DNA from 3 places in the Flavobacterium sp. GNP010 genome. Region 3 is predicted to be linked to each of the others. Evidence: riboswitches for the same ligand, from Rfam matches in the RefSeq annotation. Region 3 holds a riboswitch; each other region holds the start of a gene.
The links. Region 3 has a riboswitch for S-adenosylmethionine ahead of AC061C_RS12755 (Na+/H+ antiporter NhaC family protein). Riboswitches for the same ligand answer to the same signal wherever they lie in the genome.
Positions count from the first base shown of each region.

Region 1: another riboswitch for S-adenosylmethionine. It lies ahead of AC061C_RS07820 (homocysteine S-methyltransferase family protein); the one in region 3 lies ahead of AC061C_RS12755 (Na+/H+ antiporter NhaC family protein).
Region 2: another riboswitch for S-adenosylmethionine. It lies ahead of AC061C_RS07755 (alpha/beta fold hydrolase); the one in region 3 lies ahead of AC061C_RS12755 (Na+/H+ antiporter NhaC family protein).

Region 1 covers NZ_JBWJVK010000014.1:40,643-47,567, reverse strand. The annotation lists gene metH (methionine synthase) at 1-608, opposite strand, end outside; gene AC061C_RS07825 (hypothetical protein) at 1,303-1,521, opposite strand; gene AC061C_RS07820 (homocysteine S-methyltransferase family protein) at 1,771-2,772, opposite strand; SAM riboswitch class I at 3,023-3,142, opposite strand; gene AC061C_RS07815 (NAD(P)/FAD-dependent oxidoreductase) at 3,312-4,364, opposite strand; gene AC061C_RS07810 (precorrin-2 dehydrogenase/sirohydrochlorin ferrochelatase family protein) at 4,571-5,149, opposite strand; gene cobA (uroporphyrinogen-III C-methyltransferase) at 5,136-5,930, opposite strand; gene AC061C_RS07800 (ferredoxin-like domain-containing protein) at 5,920-6,925, opposite strand, start outside.
Region 2 covers NZ_JBWJVK010000014.1:25,144-32,068, forward strand. The annotation lists gene AC061C_RS07745 (carboxypeptidase regulatory-like domain-containing protein) at 1-1,880, shown strand, start outside; gene metK (methionine adenosyltransferase) at 1,944-3,194, opposite strand; SAM riboswitch class I at 4,247-4,354, shown strand; gene AC061C_RS07755 (alpha/beta fold hydrolase) at 4,432-5,394, shown strand; gene thrA (bifunctional aspartate kinase/homoserine dehydrogenase I) at 5,414-6,925, shown strand, end outside.
Region 3 covers NZ_JBWJVK010000033.1:3,897-10,821, forward strand. The annotation lists gene AC061C_RS12755 (Na+/H+ antiporter NhaC family protein) at 107-1,429, opposite strand; SAM-I-IV-variant riboswitch at 1,486-1,582, opposite strand; gene AC061C_RS12760 (hypothetical protein) at 1,708-2,130, opposite strand; gene sucD (succinate--CoA ligase subunit alpha) at 2,347-3,219, opposite strand; gene AC061C_RS12770 (nuclear transport factor 2 family protein) at 3,314-3,676, opposite strand; gene AC061C_RS12775 (UDP-3-O-(3-hydroxymyristoyl)glucosamine N-acyltransferase) at 3,678-4,607, opposite strand; gene efp (elongation factor P) at 4,693-5,259, opposite strand; gene lpxA (acyl-ACP--UDP-N-acetylglucosamine O-acyltransferase) at 5,434-6,219, opposite strand; gene AC061C_RS12790 (bifunctional UDP-3-O-[3-hydroxymyristoyl] N-acetylglucosamine deacetylase/3-hydroxyacyl-ACP dehydratase) at 6,290-6,925, opposite strand, start outside.

The DNA of each region.
Region 1 (6,925 bases), on a different contig from region 3:
TCCATTCCTGTCGCTACTGGAAAAACATTCAAATCAAAAATAATATCCTGCGGAGGAAAACCCACTTTGTGCACCATAATGTCATACGAGCGTTGACATATTTCTATGCGACGCTCGTAATTATCTGCCTGACCTTTCTCGTCAAAAGCCATGATAATTACAGCAGCACCATAACGTTTTATCAATTTAGCATGTGCAATAAAAGCTTCCTCACCTTCTTTCAGCGAAATAGAATTTACCACACTTTTCCCTTGTACCACCTTCAAGCCTGCTTCAATAATTTCCCATTTTGAGCTATCAATCATAATAGGCACACGAGAAATATCGGGCTCTGCGGCTATTAAGTTCAGGAATTTTGTCATGGCATACACTCCATCGAGCAATCCCTCATCCATATTAATATCAATGATTTGGGCACCACCATCTACTTGCTCCCGTGCAATATCAAGCGCCTCATCGTATTTCTCTTCCTTAATCAATCGAAGAAATTTTCGCGAACCCGTCACATTGGTTCGTTCCCCTACGTTCACAAAAACACTTTCGGGTGTAATTATTAAAGGCTCTAATCCTGATAAAATTAAGTTTCTTCTTTTCTCTGCTACTGCCATTTTCTATTGTATTTGTTCCTGCAGGGTTTCAAAAACCGTGTTGGAGTAACTTGTTTTTTTATTATTTGGGCGGGTTCGCCGCGGCGAACGGGCTATACGCTATATCTTTTGTTCCGCTATCGCTGCACAAAAGGATGCCGCTACTATCCCTCACGCGAGTCTTGTGCATTGTAAGATCCTTTTTGTTTCAACCAAACGATGCCGTTTTATAATTAACAACGGTATGAATTCCTTTTTTCAACGGATTAAAATCCGTTGCTACAAAATGGGTCGTCCCTATTGGACTTATTTATTTCAGCTTCTCGTATGTCATTACGAGAAACGAAGCAACCACATTAGTTGCTCACTTTTGTTAATTTTTGGAATAGCTACGAAGTCTCGAGACTTCGCAGAGCATCCGTATTTTAAAGAACGTACTTTTTTAAAAGAACACTTTTGAACAGCTGGTTTTTGTATCTTCTATGTCATTGCGAGGAACGAAGCAATCTCATACAGCAAATCTTTAAACATCGTCCTCTTTTTTGTCATTCTGAGGAACGAAGAATCTTAACAAGTTGCTCAATTAACAAAGATTCTTCGTTCCTCAGAATGACAAATAAACTTCAAATTGAGTTTTATCGCTGAATAAAACTATTTCCTTTTATATCGATTCACGTGTGCAATAAATGTGTTAAAAAAAATCTCCTGTGTAAAATCACTGCCATTTTGATTTTTCTAGATATTTGCTAGTTACATTTCCATCGTATACATAATATTTAGTCCAAGTAAAACCATTTTTAACAAGAGTAAGGGAATCAGGCTTCAGTTCTTGATCTAAAAAAATGTAATTCCCTTTAGGATTATTTAAATCATATTTCACTTTGTAAAACTTGTTCAGAATTTCATTTCCACCTATTGTCTTTCTCTTTGACATAACCTTACCGTTCACATAAAAGCAATAGATTAATAACCTATGTCTACCGACCTCTTTAAAATTCGTTGTTAAACCAATTGCCTCGCCCTTAAATGTTTCTTTGTACTTATTAAACTTTGTTGTTCTTGAATTGTCAAACAAAATATAAAGTACTGAAAAGATGAGAGTGAATATCAGTACCCATTTCAAATTCTTAAATTTATCAGTAGTCTTTTCCTCCATTTTTATATAAACTAAATTATCTTAAAACTACATCACCGCAGAAGAAACTCTCGGTTTATACTCCTTTGCGATTTCAGCGATTAACTTGATGTGGGCAGGTGTTGTTCCGCAACAACCACCTATGATGTTGACTAAATTATCATCTAGATATTCTTTGATAAAAGCTTGCATCTGTTCTGGTGTTTCATCGTATTCTCCAAAAGCGTTGGGCAATCCTGCATTAGGATGCGCAGATACGTTGAACGAAGTGTTTTGTGACAAGGTTTGTAAATACGGTTTTAATAAATCGGCACCAAGTGCGCAATTGAAACCTACACTCAACAATGGTATGTGCGATACCGAAACTAAGAAAGCCTCTACCGTTTGTCCCGAAAGTGTTCTTCCTGAAGCATCAGTTATCGTTCCTGAAACCATAATTGGAATATCACGATTGCGTTCTTCTTTTACTTCTTCAATGGCAAAAAGTGCTGCTTTGGCATTTAAGGTATCAAAAATAGTTTCTACCAAAAGTAAATCGCAACCACCATCCATAAGCGCTTCTACTTGTTGCTTGTACGCAATGCGCAAATCATCAAAAGTTACGGCTCTGTATCCTGGATCGTTTACATCTGGTGACATGCTTGCTGTTCTGTTCGTAGGACCAATGGAACCCGCTACAAAACGAGGTTTGTCTGGATTTTTGGTGGTAAATTCATCAGCTACTTCGCGGGCCAATTTTGCCGACTCATAGTTCAATTCATATACATATTCTTCAAGATGGTAATCAGCCATACCGATGGTGGTTCCTGAGAAGGTATTGGTTTCAACAATATCAGCTCCAGCGTCAAAATAAGCGGCGTGAACGTCTTTTATAGCTTGTGGTTGAGTGAGCGACAATAAATCGTTGTTTCCTTTTAGCGAATGCGGAAAATCTTTGAAACGTTCTCCTCTAAAATCTTCTTCGGAGAAATTGTACCGTTGCAACATGGTTCCCATAGCTCCATCAAGGATAAGTATGTTTTTTGTAATGGCTTCGTGAATGCTTGACATAACTTTCTATTTCTTGTAAATCACAATTTGAAATGGTGATTTTTACTTTTGATTAGTATTTCCAAAAGTTCACTATTTTTCTTTTTAGCCCTGATGGCAGCGGCATCCTTTTTATTCGCCTTTTTTCGGCGAATAAAAAGATATAGCGTACAGCAGGAACGATTATGACTGAAAAGCGCCATTAATCTGCTCTAAAAAAAATCGATACGTTGTCAAGAAAAGGTTTGAGAAATACTGTGGAAGTATTCTTGTGTTATCTATCTTAGATATTGAAACAAGTTCAACATAAAGTAGAATGTAGCACCTTCTTTAAAGATAAAGGGTTGCTAAGGTTTCATTGGGTCTTTCCCTCCGCCTTTCGTGATAACTTTCAATAAATATAGGAACACTACAAAGAAAAGACAAAGCGCTAACAATTGCAAGTTTTTTTTTAAAGTTTCTAGCGGAGTTTGTTGCAAAACGTTTAAATAAAAAGGTTCTGAATTGCAAAGATTTTAACCAACCTTCGCAACTCAGAACCTTTGTATCTCAGCACCTTTTTAGACTATGGCTTTCACTACAGCTTTTGGAGCTTCTTTACGTGTACCATCAAAACCATCTACGCCAGAAACAGTAGTATATTTCAAAACATAACGCTTGCCTGGATTAATGATTTGGTACGCTGCCTGACACATTAAAGTGGCTTCGTGGAATCCGCAAAGAATCAATTTCAGTTTCCCCGGATAGGTATTTACGTCACCAATAGCGAAAATTCCCGGAATATTGGTTTGGTAATCCAATGAATTATTGACTTTTATGGCATTTTTTTCGATTTCCAATCCCCAGTCTCCAATAGGACCTAACTTTGGCGTAAGACCAAAAAGCGGAATAAAATAATCGGTTTCGATGGTTCGTTGTGCACCGTTTTCCTCGACTACAACCGCTTCAAGATGTTCTGCACCTTTCAATCCCACAACTTCTCCCGGAGTAATCATTTTTATTTTACCAGAATTTTTCAATTCCTGTACTTTTTCTACAGAATCTAAAGCACCACGAAACTCGTTGCGACGGTGAATCAAAGTCACTTCTGAAGCTACATTTGACAAAAAGATACTCCAATCTAGAGCAGAATCGCCACCTCCAGCGATTACTACTTTTTTATCTCTGAATTTTTCTGGATTTTTAATGAAATACTTGATTCCTTTGTCTTCATAAAATTCGATATCCTCGATCAATGGTTTTCTTGGTTCAAAACTACCTAATCCTCCAGCGATAGCAATGACAGGAGCGTGGAATTTTTTTCCTTTGTTTGAAGTTACGATAAACGTACCATCTTCTTGTTTTTCTATTGTTTCGGCACGTTCTCCCAAGGTAAATCCCGGTTCGAACTGCTTAATTTGTTCCATTAAATTATCTACTAAATCGCCAGCCAATACTTCTGGAAAACCAGGAATATCATAAATAGGTTTTTTAGGATACAACTCAGATAACTGTCCGCCTGCTTGTGGCAAGGCATCTAGAATATGGCATTTTAATTTTAATAATCCTGCTTCAAATACTGCAAATAAACCTGTAGGTCCTGCTCCAATAATTAGTATGTCTGTTTTAATCATTTTGTTTTAATTAGTCCTTAAATTTCCAACAATGTAATTCAAGGAAAGTGTTATTTTATTTACTATTTTTCAAAAAAAATGCCTGAATATTAATTCAATGCAAATATCATTATTATCATTATCAAAAAAAACGAAAAACTATTATTAAGAACTAGTACAAGTTAGTTTTTAGTATTTTTTGAAGTATAGCTATTATCAATCTATTTTTAAAGACCTTTCAATGTTGCTGTTATTTCATTCATTTTTTGAACTTTCTCTTCAAAATTTCCTTTCAAGGTTTTGCGATATTCATTCAAATTTTCGACCATTGCATTGATGTCTTCTGGAATAACTTCTTCAAAAAACTCGCGCAATCGCTTGGCAGTTGTAGGTGATTTTCCGTTGGTCGAAATCGCAATTTTTACATGCCCTTTTGTGACAATTCCTCCTAAATAATAATCGCAGAGCGGTGGTGTATCTGCAATGTTGCAAATTAAAAATCTTTTTCGCGACAAATCATAAATCCGTTTGTTCACTTTCAAATCATCGGTACAAGCAATGACCATGTGGCGATTGCGGAGCATCCAGCGATTAAACCTTTTGTACGTGAGTTTTACTGATTCATGGCTTGCCGCCAAAGTTTCTAATTCAGGTAAAAATCGCGGTGCGACTACCTCAACAATAGCGTTTGGACTCGATTTTAACAAAAAAGATAATTTTTCTAATCCCACATTTCCACCACCCACAATTAGAGTGTTAAGATTGTGTAATTTCAAAAAGATGGGATATAATTCATTCTTTTCCATAAGCCAAAACCTGGTTGTGCTGTGATTTTAATTCCTTGTAAAAAGCAGCATTTCGTTTCGCATCTCTTACCACTTCTCCGATAACAATTATAGCTGGCGAACTTAAACTTTTAGCTGCAACAACTGATTGAATAGTATTTACAGTGCCAATTCCTACTTTCTCTGCTGCCGTTGTTCCGTTTTGAATAATGGCAACAGGCATCTCGCCTTTCGACTCTTTTTGGAACAAAGCTACAATCTGATCTAACTTACTCATGCCCATCAAAATCACAACAGTTGCTGTAGATTGTGCCGCTAAAGCAACATCTGTTGACAATTTTCTTGCCGAAGTGGTTCCCGTAATCACCCAAAAACTTTCTGAAACGCCTCTTTTTGTTAACGAAATACCTTGCGAAGCTGGAACCGCAATCGATGAAGAAATACCCGGAACTACAAAGGTAGGGATTCCAAAACTCTCTACGAACTCTATTTCTTCGCTACCCCGACCAAAAATAAATGGATCGCCACCTTTTAACCGAACCACATTTCCATACGTAAGTGCATTGTCTACTATCAATTGATTGATTTCCTCTTGCGTATATTCATGTGAACCTTTTCGTTTTCCCACAAATATTTTAAGTGCTTTTTTAGGAGCATAGGACAATAATTCTTCATTTGCTAGGGCATCATACAAAACCACATTTGCCTCAGCCAGCGCCTTTGCTCCTTTGATAGTAAGTAAATCTGGATCACCTGGACCAGCGCCTACCAGTGTTACTTGAGGTTCTCTTTTATTTTTCATCTTGTAGATCTTTGGCTCTAAATGCTTCTATAGTTTCAAAAAAAGCAATGGCTTCTTGTCTGTATTTTTGAGCAAATTCTGGAGTAGGTTCATTATCTCTGATTTGAAACACTAGCTGTTTCAAGGTTGTTGGCAATTGAATTTTGTTTGTTTCTACGAAAACGGTATCAAATAAATCGATGATTCCTGCTTGGTGATTTGTTTTTTGGTTTTCGGCAAGCAATAACGCTTTGGCACCATTAACAAAACCAGCATACGAATGGTAAATGGCATCTGACCATTTTGATTCTTCATACGCTTCTTGTGCATACGTTAATTTGTCTTTTGCTTCTAGAAGTAATGTCGCCACTAAATCAATCACAACTCCGGCGCATTCACCAACTCCTACGGCTTTTACGTAATTATCAGCATTACCCCAATCTACAAAATCAGCTTCGGTAAGATTGGTTAGATCGGCTAATGGTTTTAAAAATTCGTAGAAATATTTTTCGCCTTGAGCGTCATAATAATTCAAGAACGATTGTCCGTTTGCATTAGCTTCGAAATCATTTAAAATCAATCGCAAAGCATCCGGTCCTCTTCGGCTGGGGATTTTGATTACTTTATCAGAGAATCTTCCGTTTCCGTTTCCTAAGTTTCCTCCACCTAACAAAACTTGTAACGCTGGCGCTACTAATTTACCAGCATTGATTGACATGCCTTGAAAGCCGATTTCGGCCATATTATGTTGCCCACAAGCATTCATACAACCACTAATTTTAATGGTAATTTCGCGGTTGTTGCTGTATTGTGGATATTCAGTATTTAAAACGCGTTCTAACTCTACTGCAATTCCAGTGCTGCTCGCAATTCCTAAGTTACAGGTGTCGGTTCCAGGACAAGCTGTTATATCAGAAATACTGTTATAGCCTACCTTTACAAAATCGAGTTTGGCCAATTCTTGGTAAAAGAAAGGAAGGTTTTCCTCTTTTACATGGCGAATTAAAATATCTTGA
Region 2 (6,925 bases), on a different contig from region 3:
TAGGTAGAAGCGGAACTACATTAAACCTGAATAGGAATTTCTTTGGGCTTTCTGGTGGCGATAATGTTGCCAAGGCAAGCGATAAATTCGGAACCTTAAACATCAATCATTCTGTTTCTAAAAAATGGACGTTGACTGGTTTTGCTGCCTATTCCTCTACATTTAATCAGTCGATTACGAACTCTGATCGTGGTATTTTTGAACCCAATACAACAAATATTGCAACGCTCGAAAATAGAAAAAATAGCACCGATTCTAGAAATAATGCTTTTATCTCTAAGGTAGGTTCAAAGTATAAAGCTAATGATAATTTTCAGCTGGATTACGATGTTTTCTTTAGAAAAAACGATCAGCAGGATGTTGATAACAGTCAAAGTAATTTTAGTTCTTTTGCTAATGGAAATTCTTTTAACAGCTCAAACACGGTTATCGCATTTCAAAATCAAGCACCAGTTTCATTCAATCAAAGTTTGAATTTATTTTATACGCAAAACCCCAAAAATACTTGGGTAATTGAAGTGCAGCATCAATACGAGGATGAAGATCCCTTTTACAATCCGCAATTATCGGTTAATCCATATCAAAACAATAGCTCGCAAGATCCAAATGATCCAAGTGCTGTTTTTGTAAATGAAAACAGTTTAAATATTGAGCAGTCTCGATTTGTAAAAACGAATAAAGTAGATGCTAAAGCTGATTATTATTACCAAATCTCTAACAAAAGTATATTGAATGTAACGGCAGGAAATTCTAATGCATTTCAAACCTATAATTCAAGTCTGTTGCAAATTTTGGAGGATAAATCAGTTAATCCAGTTGAACAAGCAGCCTATAATAATGATGTTCGCTACGCGTTTAATGATGTTTTTTTAGGACTTCATTACAAGTTCATAGTTGGTAAGTTTACCTTTAATCCTGGGTTTTCGACCCATCAATACAACACCAACAATCAGCAATTTGGTACTCGGTATCAATTGAATTTCAGTAGATTTCTTCCTGATATGTTTGCCCGTTGGGATTTAAAAAAATCAGAAAACATAACCTATAATTTTAATGTTCGTAATGGGTTTAATGATATAAACTCTTTAGTCGAAGGGTTTATTTTTACTAATTTCAACAGTATTGCAAGAGGTAATTCACAACTGCAAAACTCATTAGTTACTAGCCATAGATTGAATTATTCGAAATATAATTTGTATAATTTCACTACCATTTTTGGAAATATTTCGTACACAACCACAAAAGATCCAGTGGTGAATGGGATATCTTTTCAAAGTATTTATTCTACCTCTGACCGTTTGAATTTAGACGCAGAAAATGAAAACTTGAACGGAAATTTGTTTTATAGCAAGAGTTTTAAGAAGTATTATAAAGTAACAGGCGGTATAAATGCTGGATGGAATAAAAACTTTGTTTTAAACCGAAGAGTTGCCAATGGTGCTACGCAGGAGTTTATTCAAGGAATCGAAAACGTAAATCATAGTTACAACCTAGCTTTTGCAACGCAATTCAAGAAATATCCAAATATTGATTTAGGCTACCGAATTAATTTATCAGAGCAAGCGTCAAACAAGTTTACTACGCAAACGCCAACGGTTAAGCTGAACTACTATTTTTTGAAAGGGTTAAATGTCAATTGGGATTATTCATTTAATCGCTTTAAAAATGAAACTTCTGGATTAACAAACGATTTTGAAATCATGACCGCAAGCTTAAATTATATCAAAAAGGACTCGAAATTCGAGTATAGAATACAGGCAAATAACCTTTTAAATACGAGATCAAGATTAAACAACTCGTTTAGTGTAAATGGTTTTAATGCGAATGAAACTATTATTTTACCGCGTTTTGTGACCTTTATTTTAAAGTACAATATATAGCCAAATTAAAAGGGGATTTTGACTGAACAAAATCCCCTTTTTTATTTTAAGTCTATAATTGAATTACAACCCAAAAGCAGTTTTTACTTGGTCTACAAAATCTAGTTTTTCCCAAGTAAATAATTCAACAGTAACTGTTTTTTCGTTTCCACCTGGAGCAGAAAATGTTTTAGTAACCGTTTCTGGAGTACGTCCCATGTGCCCGTAAGCAGCAGTTTCGCTATAAATTGGGTTTCTTAATTTCAATCGTTGTTCGATGAAGTACGGACGCATATCAAAAATAGCTTCTACTTTCTTAGCAATTTCACCGTTTGTCAAATTTACTTTTGATGTTCCGTAGGTATCAATAAAAATACCCATTGGTTTAGCCACACCAATAGCGTACGAAACTTGTACTAAAATCTCATCGGCAACACCAGCTGCAACTAAGTTTTTAGCAATATGACGTGTTGCATAAGCAGCAGAACGGTCCACTTTACTTGGATCTTTACCAGAAAACGCGCCACCACCGTGAGCTCCTTTTCCACCGTACGTATCTACAATAATTTTTCTTCCAGTCAAACCTGTATCCCCGTGTGGTCCTCCAATTACGAATTTCCCCGTTGGGTTAATATGGTATTGAATGGTATCATTAAATAAATGAGCGTGTGTTGGATTTTTAGCAATAATTCTCGGGATCAAAATTTCAACGATATCTTTTTTGATTTTAGCAAGCATTGTTGCTTCTTCATCAAAATCATCGTGCTGTGTTGAAATTACAATAGCCTCAATACGCGTAGGTTTGTTATCATCGCTATATTCTAAAGTTACTTGAGATTTAGCATCAGGACGTAAATACGTAATTTCGTTATTTTCACGTCTTAAAATCGCTAATTCTTGTAATAATTTATGAGACAAATCAAGTGCCAATGGCATGTAATTTTCAGTTTCATTAGTAGCATAACCAAACATCATACCTTGATCTCCAGCACCTTGCTCTTCTGGATTCGCTCTATCAACACCTTGGTTAATATCAGCAGATTGTTCGTGAATAGCTGAAAGAATACCGCAAGAATTGGCTTCAAACATATATTCGCTTTTTGTATAACCAATTTTTCTGATTACATCACGAGCGATTTGTTGTACATCTAAATAGGTATTTGATTTTACTTCACCTGCCAATATCACTTGACCTGTTGTCACTAAAGTTTCACATGCTACTTTAGAATCGGCATCAAATGCCAAAAAATTATCAATTAATGCGTCTGAAATTTGATCTGCAATTTTGTCTGGATGTCCTTCGCTTACAGATTCTGACGTAAATAAATAGGCCATAAGTACTTTTGTTTTAAAATTAAGCGAGAAAAAATAATTGCTGAAAAGGACTAAAGGAGCGTTTCTGCTTTAGCATTTTTTTCTACTGAAAATAGATCAGTACTCATAATGAATCAGTATCATTATGAAGAGGTTGCAATCAGTTCAAATTTTTCCTCTAATATTCGGGTGCAAAGGTATGAAACCATTTTGAATTGCAAATTAAACTTCATTTTTTTTTGTAGTTAAATCTTTTTTAGAATAGTGAATTCAAAAAACTTTTTTTAAATTTATTTTAAAAAGGGGTTTGTTTTTCTTAAAACTAATTTAGATATTTGATAATCAAATTAATAAATCATGAAAATGAATATGTGCAATATGTATAAAGATGAAGAGGAGTTCTCCTCTGGGTGTTATATTGTATGATTTCAATTAAATTATAAAGCAATAACTTCCCACTAAAAAGGGAAGTTTTTTTTTGAACAAAATTTAAGAATGCCATAAATTTAAAACAAATATGCATTACCAAATATTTGAAATCACTAGAACATATTTTGAGAAAAAATTATTTTGTTCTGGTGCCATTTTATTGATTTTGGACTGCTGATCCCAAAAGTATAAGTTATAGTATAACTTGAATGCCCTTTTGGAGTAGCCTCTAAAAGGGTTTTTCTCTTTTAGAACTTTTGATTTTCAAATGTAAAGTAAGTTGTATGGATATTTTCGATACACTAATTCATTCAGGATTGAAATTCAAAATGGATGTATTAAAATGAATTGGGTCATGTAATGGATTATTTGTCGCAAGGTATTCGTGTCAAAATGAGGTGCTTTTTTGCAGAGAATCTTGATTTATTGTTGTTAAAGTTGAGGTTTGCAATAGTTTTAATGTTGTTGTTTTGGCGGGGTGTGAAATGGTTTTGTTAGCTGGTGCCTCGTCAAAATAACAATGGAGAAAATACAAACTAATCTCTTTTTTTAAATGGATAAGAAACAATAGATTGCTTATAAAAATTTGCTTGCTAACTAAAATAGTATTTAATTTGCATCACAAAGTTCACAACTGTATTGAAATGTTATAAAGAAAGGCAGAGGGATTAGACCCGATGAAGCCTTAGCAACCCTTCGATTTATCGAAGAAGGTGCTGCATTCTACCACGCCCATCGTGGAAAGATAACACTAAGAATTTGTCTAGATAACACCTAGCTTTCTTTCTAATATTTCCAAACACAAGTCCTAATTATAACAGATTTGAAATTGGAAAATAAACCAACAACTATTACATTACACAATTTCACCACGGAGTCAGGTGCAAATTATGCTACTCTAAACTTAAGTTATCAAGTTTTTGGTTTGTCTTTGCATACAGCTCCCATTGTTTTGGTCAATCATGCGCTAACCGGAAATTCACAGTTGGTGGGCGATAACGGTTGGTGGAATGACCTAATTGGCACCAACAAAACTATTGATACTACAAAATATACCGTACTTGCTTTTAACGTTCCCGGAAATGGATTTGATGGAGTTGTAATTGAAAATCATCTTGATTTTACAGCAAGAGACATTGCTAGAATTTTTATAAAAGGCCTTCAGTTGCTTGAGGTTAAAAATCTCTACGCCATTATTGGAGGTTCTGTAGGTGGCGGAATTGCATGGGAAATGGTCGCATTAGAACCAACAATAACCCAAAAATTAATTCCAATTGCTACCGATTGGAAAGCGACAGACTGGCTTATTGCCAATTGTTTTTTGCAAGAACAAATTCTTACCAATTCATCTAAACCCATTCAGGATGCCCGCGCACACGCGATGTTGTGTTACCGAACTCCAGAATCATTTGCGGCAAAATTTCAACGAACTACTAATGAGGAGTTAGCCATTTTTAATGTTGAAAGTTGGTTGTTGCATCACGGCGAAAAATTGCAACAGCGATTTCAATTGGCATCCTATAAAATGATGAATCAATTATTGAAAACCATTGATGTTACTCGCAATAGATCTTCGTTTGAAAATTCAATCGAAGCTGTAACGGCAGAAATTCACATCATAGCCATCAATTCGGATTTGTTTTTTACAGCCAGTGAAAACAAAGCCACTTTTGAGCAATTACAAAAATTAAATAAAAAAGTCAGTTACAAAGAAATAATTTCCATTCACGGACACGATGCTTTTTTGATAGAATACAAACAATTACACAATTTGCTTCAAGATTTATTCTAAGCTACAAACACACAACACAATGAAAATATTAAAATTTGGAGGTAAATCCTTATCAAATGGTGACGGATTAAATAAGGTGGTTGCCATAATAACAGACAAAGTAAATCAGGGAGAGAAAATTGCAGTTGTGGTTTCGGCACGTGGTAATGCTACGGTTGATTTGGAACACATTTTAACTATTGCTTCTCAAAACGGAGATTACAAACCACTTTTTGAAGATTTCAAAACCTATCAGCAAGATGTTTATGATGCTGTTGATTTGTCTGAGGAGTTTACTATTTTAGAAAAATTGTTTGAAGGTGTAAGTCTGATTGGCGATTACAGCAAAAAAATCAAAGACCACATTTTGTCTAAAGGCGAATTGCTTTCGGCAAAATTACTAACGGCCATACTCATTGAAAAAGGAATCCATGCTCGTTTTACCGATACGCGTGAATTGATAAAAACTGATGCTAAATTTGGTGATGCACAACCCTTAGAACAACTTTCTAAGAAAAATGTGGTTGCTTTTTTTAAGCAAAACACCGAAAATACAGTCAATGTAATCACAGGTTTTATAGGTTCTACGACCAATAATGATGCTACAACTCTAGGCAGAAACGGGAGTAATTACACCGCTTCGTTGATTGCGAATTATTTAAATGCCGACGAATTACAAAATTACACGCATGTTGATGGAATTTATACTGCCAATCCTGATTTAGTTGTCGATGCTAAAAAAATTGATCACCTATCATTTAATGAGGCGAATGAGATTGCTAATTTTGGAGCAACTATTTTGCATGCCAAAACTATCATTCCGTTATTAGAAAAAAACATTCCGCTTCGAATTTTAAATACTTTCAATCATGAAAATAAAGGAACTTTAATTACTTCCAATTCTAATAAGGAAGGAATTAAAACGCTTTCGGTCCTTGAAAATGTGGCTTTGGTAAATCTAGAAGGAAGAGGTTTGCTTGGTAAAACAGGTGTTGATGCTCGAATTTTTAGAGTAATGGGCGACAATAATATCAGTGTGAGTATCATTTCGCAAGGTTCATCAGAGCGTGGAATAGGCTTGGTTGTGGCTGCTGACAAAGCTACTACGGCCATGATTGAATTGGAAAAAGAATTCGAGAATGATTTCTATTCGAAAGATGTCAATAAAATAACCGTAGCTGATGATGTAGCTGTCATCTCTATTATTGGACAGGACTTAAGCACTTTTCACAAACCTTATACCGCTTTAATTAAAAATAAAATAGTTCCGATTCTGTTCAATAATACGGTGACTGGTAAGAATGTGAGTTTGGTTGTTAAAAAATCACAATTACACAAAGCCTTAAATGTGATTCACGGAGAGATCTTTGGCGTAGCCAAGAAAATAAATATTGCTGTTTTTGGTCACGGTTTGGTGGGCGGTACCTTGATTAATCAAATTTTAGAATCCGCAGCAGCCATTGAAAAAAGAAAAGACATCAAATTGAATGTATTTGCTATTGCCAATTCAAGTAACGTGCTCTTGAATAAAAACGGCGTGACACCTAACTGG
Region 3 (6,925 bases):
TAGAAAAGGATTTTCATTGCTATCAGGGCTATAAGCGACTTGCCAAATATATACTATTTCCTTTTTTAAAAAAAATTTCACTTTCATTAAGCGTCATAAAATAACTTTATACATGAAAATAACGCCCTACTAGCTTATCCCAAAACGAACTGTAAATGGCAATCAGGGTAAAAACAAACAAAAATAAATGATACCAAGCATTACCAATCAAGTCAAAGAAATTTAATTTACCATTAGCGTAACTTAATATCAGTAATACTTGCGCTCCATAAGGTAGAACGCCTTGTATAACGCAAGAAAAAATATCTAAAATTGTTGCTGTCTTTCTTGGATTAAGGTCATATTCATCATTAATTTCTTTGGCAATTGGTCCTGTGATTACAATAGAAACCGTATTATTAGCAATAGCTAAATTAGCAAAACCAACTAAGGTACCAATTCCTAGTTGAGCCGATTTTTTACTTTTGATTAATTTTTTAATTTGTACCAGTAAATACGTGATTCCTCCAGCCTTATCTACTAATGCGGCTAAACCACCTGTAAGCATAGAAAGTAAAAAAATATCAGTCATGCTAGTAAATCCCTCATAACACTTTTGAGTAAATTCCATTATAGTAAATGAACCGCCCAGATAACCAATTATCCCTGCTAAAAGTGTTCCTATAATTAAAGTATAAAAAACGTTGATACCCACCACCGCTAGAACGATTACAACAATATAGGGCACAATTGCAATCCATGAAAAATCAGTTCTTGCAATAGCTACAGCAACAATATCAGAATTTAATCCTAAGTAGAAAAATACTAAAATAGTAAATAGTGCCGCTGGAAAAGCGATAAACAAATTGATCTTAAATTTATCTTTTAAATCACATCCCAGCGATTGTGTGGCCGCAATCGTCGTATCTGAAATCATCGATAAATTATCCCCTAGCATAGACCCGCCTAATAAAGCTCCTGAAATTAAGGGCAAAGAGGCTCCGCTTTTATCTGCAAGCGAAACCGCGATAGGTCCAATAGCAACAATGGCTCCAACTGATGTTCCCGTAGCAGTAGATAAAAAGGAAGCGATCAAGAAAATCCCCAACGGAAAGTAAGCAACATCGATTGTATTGATGCCAAGGTTCACTACCGCATCAACACCGCCCATTGCTTTGCTTACCACTGCAAATGAACCTGCTAATAAATATATCAAACACATAGTTATGATTTTACTATCACCACAACCAGCGATTAGAGTATCTATTTTTTCGTTTGTAGATGATTTATACAATAAAAATGCAGCTATTATTCCAATTAGAACTGCTACGGGCGAAGGAAAAGCATAAAAATCATTCAAAATGATTCCAGCTCCTAAAAACGTAAAAATAAAAACAAATAGCGGAATCAATGCAAAAGGATTCCCAGATTCTTTAGTAAATTTTGTCATAAAAATAATTTTAAATTAAGTGTTATGACGAAAAACAAACCTGTAGATGGTAATGTAAAAACAACATTTTTTCCAAAAGATATGGCTTATCGTTTTAGCACCTTGCTTGTTGTTGCAGGTTGCTATCCTAATGAAGGATTCGTGATAACGGGTGCAAAAGTAATTAATTATTTACGAATAAATCAAATAATTATATTAAAAATAAGAATAACTAAAAAAAACGCTACCAAAACTGATAGCGTTAATATATAAAATATTGAAAAACAGTAACTAACTACTTAGAAAGCTACATTCCACCTTGGCAATCTTCCATTTTCATCAAGGAAGTTTTGTAAAACTTGTCCTTCTGCAAATGTTGGGATTACTTTAGTTTTATCATTGAATGTCTCATACCAAACTACTTCAAGGGTACTAATATCCTCTATTTTCATTTGTGCTGGCCAAGAATATTTTCTTCCCGTTTTCGCAAATTGGTGTCCTTCTACGATTTTATCCTTCAGTCCACCATTTTTAATTTTCAAAGTTCCATTATTTTGAACAGTTCCGGTAGAACCAACCATAATTAGCTCTTTTTCATCACCTACTGAATACACTAAAAATACACCAGAACCTTCTGACGCGTTGCAAACTTCTGCTAAACTATCTTCTGTAGTAAATGAAAACTGATTGGTAACTTTGAATTTTTTTAACTCTTTGTACATATTATTTTATTTTTATTTGAATTGGCTACCACAAAAAAATACCCCACAAAATCGTGAGGTTCATTAGAAACCATTCGTTTGTATTTGTTTTATTAGGATCACAACTAAAAAAACAGCTGTATTTAATAAAGTGCAAAGGTATTTTTTTTAATTCTATTTATCATAAAAAAGCCTCACAAATTGTGAGGCTTTAATACTATTTAGAAAAAGCTTAGATTATCCTAAAACTTCTTTTACTTTTTTACCAATTTCAGCTGGAGAATCTACTACGTGAATGCCACAAGCTCTCATGATTTCTTTTTTAGCTTCGGCTGTGTCGTCAGATCCACCAACAATTGCACCTGCATGCCCCATGGTACGCCCTGGAGGAGCCGTAACTCCGGCGATGAAACCTACAACTGGCTTACGGTTTCCATCCGCTTTAATCCAATGAGCAGCATCAGCTTCTAATTGTCCGCCTATTTCACCTATCATTACAATACATTCCGTTTCTGGATCATTCATTAACAATTCAACAGCTTCTTTTGTTGTTGTTCCAATAATTGGGTCTCCACCAATTCCAATTGCTGTAGTGATTCCTAATCCTTGTTTCACCACTTGGTCAGCTGCTTCGTACGTTAATGTTCCTGATTTAGAAACAATCCCTACAGTTCCTTTTTTGAAAACAAAACCTGGCATGATACCAACTTTCGCTTCACCTGGAGTAATGATTCCCGGACAGTTTGGACCTATTAAACGTGCATTTCTTTCTTTAACATAACTATTTGCTTTTATCATGTCAGCAACAGGAATTCCTTCAGTAATTGCAATAATTACTTTAATTCCAGCATCTGCAGCTTCCATAATGGCATCCGCAGCAAAAGCTGGTGGAACAAAAATGATAGTTGTATCAGCTCCTGCTTGTTCTACAGCATCTTTTACAGTATTAAAAACGGGTCTATCTAAGTGAGTAGTCCCCCCTTTTCCTGGAGTTACACCACCAACAACGTTAGTTCCGTAATCAATCATTTGAGAAGCATGGAAAGTTCCTTCGCTTCCTGTAAAACCTTGAACAATTATTTTGGAATCTTTATTAACTAAAACACTCATGATATATTTTTTAGGTAGTTTTTAAAATTGTTTTGCAAAAGTATAAAATAGTAATCAGTAATCCGTATTCAGTATTCAGTTTTTTAATACTAAATTAGGATAATTGACTCATTTGATACCCTCGAAATAGTTTGTTGTCTTTTATTTCCCAAATCACCATAAAGTGAGCCAATAACATTTCTTCCCGCGGATTCTCAATCGTTTTTACGAAATGAGAATATCGTACCGAAATACGATCATTTTCACTAACAATATGACTTATTCTAACTTTGGAACGCACGTACGCTTTGCTCAAATCATTGGAAAGATTTAATAAAGAATCATAATTCAATTGAATCAATCCTTTACTACTATTCCATTCCACGACTACTTCAGGATGCAAAAAATCCTTAATGATTTCACTATCAATTAGAGCATCTGATTTGTAAAATTTTTGAACGATTTCTTTAGCAGACATATTACTTTAATTTGTTTAAAATTTCTGGTATTTTCTTGATATTAGCTAGTTGTTTCAGTTTTTCTCTCGATTCTTCAATTGGAGTTCCGAAATAAGACTTTCCACCCTCTACTGATTTTGTAACTCCCGTTTGACCAAGAATAACTGCCTTTGCTCCTATCGTAATCCCACTTGTGGTTCCTACTTGTCCCCAAATAGTTACTTCGTCTTCAATAATGACACAACCCGCAATTCCGGTTTGTGAAGCTATCAAACATTTTTTTCCAATAACTGTATCGTGACCTACATGTACTTGATTGTCAATTTTGGTACCTTCACCAATCGTGGTGTCACCGGTTACACCTTTGTCAATTGTACAAAGGGCTCCTATTCCCACATTATCTTTGATAACAACTCTTCCACCCGAAAGTAATTGGTCATATCCTTCAGCGCGTTTTTTGTAGTAAAAGGCATCTGCGCCTAAAATTGTTCCAGCATGAATGATCACATTATCACCAATAATGGTATGATCATAAATGGAAACATTGGAATGAATCAAACAATTTTTACCAATCATCACATGATTTCCAATAAATGTATTTGGCTGTATTACAGTTCCTTCGCCTATTGAAACTGAAGTAGCTATTGAAACATTCGAGAATTGAAATGGCTTGAAATAATTTGTCAATTTATTAAAATCTCTAAAAGGATCTTCAGAAATCAACAATGCTTTCCCTTCGGGACAAGCTACATTTTTATTGATTAAAACAATAGTTGCTGCTGAGTTTAATGCTTTGTCATAATACTTGGGATGATCAACAAAAACAATATCTCCAGTTTCTACGACATGAATCTCATTCATTCCCGTAATAGGAAAATCAGTATCACCAACATATTCACAGTTGATAATAGTAGCAATTTGTTTTAAAGTATACGCTTTTTGGAATTTCATAAATATAACTAGAAAAATAAGAAATGTGTAAAATAAAAAATGTGATAATGATTTAAATTAACACATTTTCTATTTATTAACTAATTTACTCCTTAACACGCTCCATGTAAGAACCTGATGCAGTATCAATTTTAATTTTATCACCTTCGTTAATAAACAAAGGCACATTTACAGTTGCTCCAGTTTCAACAGTTGCTGATTTAGTTGCGTTTGTAGCTGTATTCCCTTTGATACCAGGCTCTGCATAAGTCACTTCAAGAATAACAGATGCTGGCATATCTACAGAAAGTGGTAAATCAGTCTCTGTATTGATACTGACCATTACATTTTCTCCTTCTTTTAATAAATCTGGTGAATCCAAGATGTTTTTGTTCAAAGTTATTTGTTCGAAAGTCTCAGTATTCATAAAATGAAACTCATTTCCTTCTGGATATAAAAACTGAAATTTATGATTTTCTACTCTAACTTCTTCGATTTTATGCCCTGCAGAAAAAGTGTTGTCCAATACTTTTCCGTTAGTCAAACTTCTAAGTTTTGTTCTAACAAAAGCAGGACCTTTCCCTGGTTTAACGTGAAGAAATTCAATGATTTTGTAAATATCGTTGTTGTATTTAATACACAATCCGTTTTTAATATCTGATGTAGATGCCATTATGATGTTTGTTTATTTTCCCCACCCCGACCCTCCCCGAAGGGGAGGGAGCTAAGACTGGAAATTAGTTACTTATTTATTTTTATTATATTTTACATTTTATACTACATTATATTTTTTTACAATATAGTCACGTTTACACTCCCTTCCCTTCGGGGAGGGCTGGGGTGGGGATTAATAGTTCCCAGAATATCCTTTCATCACTCCACGCGATGAATTTCTAATAAAATCGATGATTTCATCTCTTTCGGGTGTCGCTTCCATTTCAGCTTCGATGATTCCTAAAGCTTGAGTGGTATTGTAATTTTTTTGGTATAATATTCTATAGATATCCTGAATCTCTCTAATTTTTTCAGTTGTAAAACCGCGTCTTCTTAAACCAACAGAATTTATTCCAACATAGGACAAAGGCTCTTTTGCTGCTTTTGTAAATGGTGGAACATCTTTTCGTACCAAAGATCCACCAGAAATCATCGCGTGATCGCCAATATGAATAAATTGATGTATGGCTGCTAAACCGCCAATAACTGCATATTTACCCACAGTAACATGTCCTGCTAGCGCTACTCCATTCACAATTATTGCATTATCACCAATGTGGCAATCGTGAGCAATATGTGCTGTTGCCATTACTAAGCAATTTTTGCCCAAAGTTGTTTGGCCAGAGGCAATTGTTCCCCTATTGATGGTCACGCACTCACGTATTGTACAATTGTCACCAATAATTGCTAAAGAATCTTCTCCACCAAATTTTAAATCCTGAGGAACTGCCGAAATAACAGCACCAGGGAATATATTACAATTTTTTCCTATTCTTGCGCCTTCCATTATGGTTACATTTGAACCAATCCAAGTTCCATCACCAATGATAACATTGTTATGTATAGTTGTAAAAGGCTCAATGACAACATTTTTAGCAATTTTGGCACCTGGATGCACATAGGCTAGTGGTTGATTCATATAATTTATTTAATCGTTTAACTGTATCATCGATTAACCGAATTAACGATTAATCAAATCAACAAAAAAATTATTGTTTTTTTGCAATTTGTGCCATTAATTCTGCCTCAGCAACTAGTTTTCCATTGGCGTAAGCATTGGCTTGCATGTGACAAATTCCTCGTCTAATTGGTGTAATTAAATCACACTTAAATATTAAGGTATCTCCTGGTAAAACTTTATGTTTGAACTTAACATTATCTATTTTCATAAAATAAGTTAAGTAATTTTCTGGATCTGGAACTGTACTTAATACAAGAATTCCACCTGTTTGTGCCATTGCTTCTACAATTAAGACCCCTGGCATTACTGGAGCTTCAGGAAAATGTCCGACAAAGAAATTCTCATTCATGGTAACATTTTTCATTCCAACAACATGACTTTCTGACATTTCAATGATTCTATCAATCAATAAAAACGGTGGTCTGTGCGGAAGAACGGCCATGATTTTATGAATATCCATCAACGGCTCTAAATGCAAATCGTAAACAGGAACATAATTTCGTTGTTCTATTTTGATGATTTTAGCCATTTTCTTTGCAAACTGTGTATTTACAAAATGTCCTGGCTTATTAGCAATTACTTTTCCTTGAATTCTTGTTCCAATTAAAGCTAAATCACCTACAACATCCAATAATTTATGTCTCGCTGCTTCGTTTGGATAATG